Teredinibacter purpureus: one gene and its partner. The protein of the gene in region 1 interacts with the protein of each later gene in a pairwise test. Links are inferred from orthologs where the notes say so. Each region holds a gene or a part of one and is shown on either strand. Other genes may lie near its edges. The genes, in order: H5647_RS10885 and ung.

Region 1 (3,166 bases):
GCTCAGTTTTACCCAGAATCTAGCGCGGGTGTCGATCAGCTATTACGAACCGTTATCGGCCTGGATGTAGCCGCAATAGAAAAGCAGTTTATGCACTTTGTGCAAGAGCATCACATAAACCTAAGTGCCTTGCAGCAACGCTTCTTAGGTTTGCTCAAAAGCGAGATATGCCGCAAAGGCCAAATGACCATAGCCGACCTTTACGAGCAACCCTTTAAAGGTTTGCATCAAGATGGCATTGACGGTTTATTTCAAGATAAACAAGCCGAACTTATCGCTACTTTTGTCGCGGGCTTTACCGTCGCAACACAACAACAAGCGCAGCAAGTTAACGTGCCTGAAAAGGGGCCCGACTAGGTATTGGCGTATTGGGCCTTAACATAAAGGAAAGGCCCAAACAGAAAACGCCCAAGTAAAAAACACTAAGCACAGTGATTTTATTAACGATTAACACTGTCCAAGTAACACAAACCAAGAAAGACTCAATAAGAAAGAGAATTGAATGATAACCGGCACACTAAAAAGCAGTATCGATAAACTATGGGAAGAATTCTGGACGGGCGGCATCACCAACCCGCTCACCGTAATCGAGCAAATCACCTTCCTAATGTACGCACGTTTATTAGATATGAACGAAACCAGTGACGAGAAAAAATCACAGCGTACCAAAAAAGAATTTAAAAGCCGCTTTAACAAAAAGCAACAAAACATACGCTGGCAAAACTTAAAACATATTGAATCCGCCGATTTGCTATTAACTACCGTACGCGACGAGCTATTTCCTTACTTTAAGCAAAGCAGTGCCGAAAGTAACGAAGGCACACTCTTTGCCGAGTTTATGAAAGACGCCCAGTTAATGATTCAAAAGCCCTCGCTGCTAGTAAAAGCAGTAAGCATGGTCGATGAACTACCACTCGATAAAGGCGATACCAAAGGCGACTTGTACGAATACTTATTAAGTAAACTCACTACAGCAGGCATTAACGGGCAGTTTCGTACCCCCCGGCATATTATTCGTGCCATTGTCGATTTAATGAACCCCGACGTGACTGATCGTATCTGCGACCCAGCCTGTGGTACAGCGGGGTTCTTAAATACCAGTTACGAGTTTATGTTACAAAAATACAGCTCACCCGAAGGCACATTTACAGAGACCGTTACCAATGAAAAGGGCGAAGAGGAAACTCAAACTACCTATACCGGCGACCTACTAGCCGAGCACCGCAAGCACGTCGATACCGACATGTTCCACGGCTTCGATTTCGACGCCACCATGTTACGTATCGCCGCCATGAACCTAGTGATGCACGGCGTAGAGCAACCGGATATTCACTATCAAGACACCCTAAGCCAAGGCTTTTTAGAGCGCTTCCCGCACGAGGCTAAAGAAGGTTTTGATCTTGTGCTCGCCAACCCGCCCTTTAAAGGCAGCCTAGACGAAGAAGACGTAGACCCAGAACTATTGCGCACCGTTAAAACCAAAAAGACCGAGCTACTCTTTGTCGCGCTAATACTGCGCATGCTCAAAATTGGTGGTCGAGCTGCTGTAATTGTGCCCGACGGTGTATTGTTCGGCTCCTCCAAAGCCCACCAACAACTGCGCACGACCTTAATTGAAGACAATCAGCTAGAAGCCGTTATCAGCTTGCCCAGCGGTGTATTCAAACCCTATGCCGGTGTGAGTACAGCGGTGATGATATTCACCAAAGGCGGCGAGACGAATAAAGTATGGTTTTACGACCTACAAGCTGATGGCTTCTCCCTAGATGACAAGCGGGTACCGCTTGTGCCTAAAGTGAAAGATGATGACGTGCAGGGACGCACTAATGCCGCGGGCGCAGGAAGCGCAGGAGCGGCCAAGCGCACTCACGATTTAGAAGGCGTTAACGATTTACCAGATTTAATTAAGCAGTGGGAGAAGTATCGAGCCTTAATCGAGAAAAACTCACGCCCCGCCACAATCGAAAAACAGTTTGGCGACAAAACACAAAAAGCCTTTGTGGTAGATGCGGCAGATATCAAAGCCAACAAATATGACTTGTCGATTAACCGCTACAAAGAAGTGGTATACGAAGAAGAAACCTACGAGCCCCCTAAGAAGATATTGAAAAAGTTGAAGAAGTTGGAGCTGGAGATTTTGAAGGACTTGGATGAGCTAGAGGCCATGCTGTAATGAGTAAACCCTCAACAAAAAAAATACCCCTAGCGCATAACGACGATTATAAGGGCTGGTTAAGCACCCTTAAAAAACGCTTTATGCAAACACGTATGCAAGCCGCGGTTAAGGTAAACCAAGAGCTGTTGCAATTTTACTGGCAGCTGGGCGAGCAAATCATAGAAAAACAGCAAAACAGTACTTGGGGCGACGGTTTCTTAACCCAGCTCAGTCAAGACTTGATACACGAATTCCCCGACATCAAGGGTTTTTCATTGCGTAATCTTAAGTACATTCGCCAATGGGTTCAGTTTTGGCAGGGCGCACCGGCAATTGGGCAACAAGCTGTTGCCCAATTGTGCCAAATCCCCTGGGGGCACAATATAGCCATTATGAGTAAGTGCCCAAACGTTGCCGAGGCCCACTTTTATCTTGCCAGCACCTTGCAACACGGCTGGAGCCGAAATGTGCTTATCCACCAGATCGAAAGTGGCTTGTACCAGCGCGAGGGCAAAGCCATCACTAATTTCGAGCAAACTTTACCACCGCTGCAATCAGACTTGGCCCAACAAAGTTTAAAGGACCCTTATGTTTTTGACTTTTTGAGCCTTACGGATAACTACAACGAACGGGAGCTGGAAAAGGACTTAGTTAAACATATTACCCAGTTTTTATTAGAGCTAGGCGCAGGCTTCGCCTATATGGGCCAGCAGGTACCGGTACCCGTGGGTGATAAAGACTTTTACTTAGACCTGTTGTTTTACCACACTAGGCTGAGTTGTTATGTGGTGATAGAGCTGAAAACAATAGACTTTGAGCCAGAGCATGCCGGCAAGCTTAATTTTTACATTAACGCGGTGGATGCACAGCTCAAAAAAGACAGCGATCAACCCACCGTTGGCCTGTTGTTATGCCGCAAAAAAGATAAGTTGGTCGCCGAGTACGCGTTAAAGGGCATAGAGACACCCATTGGCGTGTCTGAATACCAACTGACCCAAGCCTTGCCGGATA
Region 2 (3,209 bases), 1.6 Mb from region 1 along the record:
ACCGGCCAGCTTCGCTGTAAAACCAGACAAGAAGTGATACTGCGTTTGCTCTGGCGTTAACTTCGATACAGGTGGCAATACACCAAATGCATCAGCCGTTAAGAAGATAACTTTCTGCGCATGACCTGCGCGAGAAGGCGGTGGAACGATGTTCTCAATATGGTCGATTGGGTAAGATACACGAGTATTCTCGGTAACTGAGCCATCGTCGAAATCGATTTTACCATTTGCATCAACCGTTACATTTTCCAGCAACGCATCGCGCTTGATCGCCGCATAAATATCGGGCTCACTTGCTGGGTCTAAGTTAATGGTTTTTGCGTAGCAGCCGCCTTCGAAGTTAAAGACACCTGTGTCATCCCAACCGTGCTCGTCATCACCAATTAATTTACGTTTTGGATCAGTAGATAGTGTTGTTTTACCGGTGCCTGATAACCCGAAGAAAATGGCAACGTCGTCCTCTTCACCTACGTTGGCAGAACAGTGCATAGAAGCCATATGCTTTAAGGGTAGGTAGTAGTTCATCATGGCGAACATACCTTTTTTCATTTCGCCGCCGTACCAAGTACCACCGATAACCTGCATTTTTTCAGTCATGTTAAACACGGTGAATACTTCTGAATTCATGCCGTGCTCTTTCCACTTAGGGTTAGAGGTTTTGGAACCGTTCATTACAACGAAGTCTGGCTCACCAAAATTTTCTAGCTCTTCAGCAGAAGGGCGAATAAACATGTTGGTTACAAAGTGTGCCTGCCATGCAACTTCAACAATAAAGCGCACTTTCATACGAGTATCTTCGTTCGCGCCACAGAAAGTATCTACCACAAACAGACGATTACCTGACAGCTCATCAACCACCAATTGCTTTAAGTCTTTCCACGCTTCAGGGGTGATTGGCTTGTTATCGTTGTGAGCGATGTCGGAATCCCACCAGAGGTGTTCCTTGCTCACATCATCAAATACGATAAATTTATCTTTCGGGGAACGGCCAGTAAAAATACCTGTGTTAACATTTACTGCACCTAGCTCTGTTACCACGCCTCGCTCATAGCCTTCCAGATTCGGGTTCGTCTCTTCTTCAAACAATTGCTCGTAAGAAGGGTTATAGACGATCTCCGTCACATTTTGGATACCATATTTGGAAAGGTCTAACTTTACAGCCATTATGTCGTCTCCCAATTGTATTGGTGGGTAATAAAAATTTCTTTCGACTCTGCTAGAACCCGTGCGTTGTAGCGTAAAATGCCTCTTAGGGTTATTCAGCAAACTTATGTCGATTTGCCTTATCACGGTTTCCATTATATGGAAGCGGTGAATCGCAGGGAAATTTTGCGGTTGACGCACGTCAAGGAATGGCTCTACTTAAAGAAAATAGTCGCAAATTTGAACCCTCGCGCAAAAATATACGTTTTTTTAATGCCGCGCTATAAGTAACAGAATGGACGTTCCATTGAGTTATTAACCCAGCGGAAGAAAGACAAGAATACTACGCTGACCAATCGATAGGAGACAAGCCTAGAGAGGCTAAATAAACATTGGTTTTAGAGAAATGATTGTTCCCAAAAAAACCTCGGTGAGCCGAAAGCGGCGATGGATGGGGCGACGTTAAGATATAATGGCGCGCCGAATCAATGTACTGCCCCTTTTTGTGGGCATAACTACCCCACAGCAAAAATACCACATTTTTCTTATGGATATTTACCGCGTTAATAACCGCATCCGTAAACGTTTCCCAACCTTTACGCTGGTGCGAGCCCGCCTGCCCCCCTTCAACGGTTAAAGTGGCATTTAACAGTAAAACACCTTGCTCTGCCCAAGCCTGTAGACAGCCCTCTGTTGGCATAGGTAGATCAATATCCTGTGCCAACTCTTTGAATATATTCCGAAGAGACGGAGGAATGCGTACGCTAGGCAACACGGAAAAACACAGCCCATGCGCTTGGCCTGGCCCGTGGTACGGGTCCTGCCCCAGGATGACAACCTTAATATCGGAAAACCGTGTAGCATTTAACGCGTTAAAGATAAGATCGGCAGGCGGAAATAGTGTTTTCCCCGCCTGCGTTTCCTTTTCTAAAAACTGATTGAGTTGGCGCATGTACGGTTTATCGAATTCATCTCCGATTACATCTCGCCAACTAGAATGCAGTTTTAACCCCGCCCACCGTTTATTACTCACAAGAAGGCTAGCTTATTCGGGACGCATATGGGGAAACAGTAATACGTCACGAATAGATGCGGAGTCTGTCAACAACATGACCAATCGATCGATTCCGATACCTTCGCCTGCGGTTGGCGGTAAACCATATTCTAGTGCGCGTATATAATCCGCATCGAAATGCATGGCTTCGTCATCTCCCGCATCTTTTTCCGCGACCTGGGCTTGAAAACGTTCGGCTTGATCTTCTGCGTCGTTAAGCTCAGAAAAGCCATTGGCAATCTCACGCCCACCCACAAAAAACTCAAAGCGGTCCGTTACAAACGGATTGTCGTCGTTGCGACGCGCAAGTGGCGAGACTTCTGTTGGGTATTGAGTAATAAAAGTAGGCTGCTCTAAACGATGCTCTACAGTTTTCTCAAAAATTTCGATTTGAATTTTACCCAAACCCCAAATACTTTTAAGCGGTATACCCAAGCTCTCAGCCACTTTTTTAGCCGGCTCAAACTCATTAATATCATCGGCCGTTAATTCAGGGTTAAAGTGCAAAATTGAGTCGACAATACTTAACCTCAAAAAGGGTTTAGAAAAATCGTACATAACAACTTCGGGCTCTTCACCTTCTTTTGCCGGTTTAGTGCTGGCAACCTCTGTGGAACCCAAAACTGATTGGGTCAGTTTACGCAACATATCTTCGGTTAAATCCATTAGGTCGTTGTAGTCGGCATAGGCCTGATAAAACTCCAGCATGGTGAACTCAGGGTTATGTCGCGTACTCAAGCCTTCGTTACGAAAGTTGCGGTTAATTTCGTACACGCGCTCGAAGCCCCCAACCACTAAACGCTTTAAATACAGCTCTGGGGCGATGCGTAAATACATGTCGATATCTAACGCATTATGAAAGGTTTCAAACGGTCGGGCAGTGGCACCACCAGGAATCGCTTGTAGCATTGGCGTTTCTACTTCGAGGAAGTCACTGCTATTGAGGTAATCGCGAATAAACTGAACTACTTTTGTTCGTGTAACGAAGGTATTACGCACTTCGGGATTTGCA

Evidence for each region.
Region 2: the proteins of H5647_RS10885 (region 1) and ung interact in binary tests that used the Escherichia coli proteins (3 or more experiments, as listed by UniProt). The link is inferred for Teredinibacter purpureus from one-to-one orthologs.

Annotation. Positions count from the first base shown.
Region 1 is NZ_CP060092.1:2,547,711-2,550,876, forward strand. The notes cover bases 3-2,837. They hold H5647_RS10885 (type I restriction-modification system subunit M), read left to right. Parts: upstream 3-502; coding sequence 503-2,173; downstream 2,174-2,837. Other genes in these bases: H5647_RS10880 (DEAD/DEAH box helicase family protein), read left to right, coding at 3-357; H5647_RS10890 (PDDEXK nuclease domain-containing protein), read left to right, coding at 2,173-2,837. Also shown: more of H5647_RS10880, read left to right, coding at 1-2; more of H5647_RS10890, read left to right, coding at 2,838-3,166. UniProt on the Escherichia coli protein: The subtype gamma methyltransferase (M) subunit of a type I restriction enzyme. The M and S subunits together form a methyltransferase (MTase) that methylates A-2 on the top and A-3 on the bottom strand of the sequence 5'-AACN(6)GTGC-3'.
Region 2 is NZ_CP060092.1:4,113,386-4,116,594, forward strand. Bases 332-3,209 are described here. They hold ung (uracil-DNA glycosylase), read right to left. Parts: upstream 2,177-3,209; coding sequence 1,487-2,176; downstream 332-1,486. Other genes in these bases: pckA (phosphoenolpyruvate carboxykinase (ATP)), read right to left, coding at 332-1,164; lysS (lysine--tRNA ligase), read right to left, coding at 2,189-3,209. Also shown: more of pckA, read right to left, coding at 1-331. UniProt on the Escherichia coli protein: Excises uracil residues from the DNA which can arise as a result of misincorporation of dUMP residues by DNA polymerase or due to deamination of cytosine.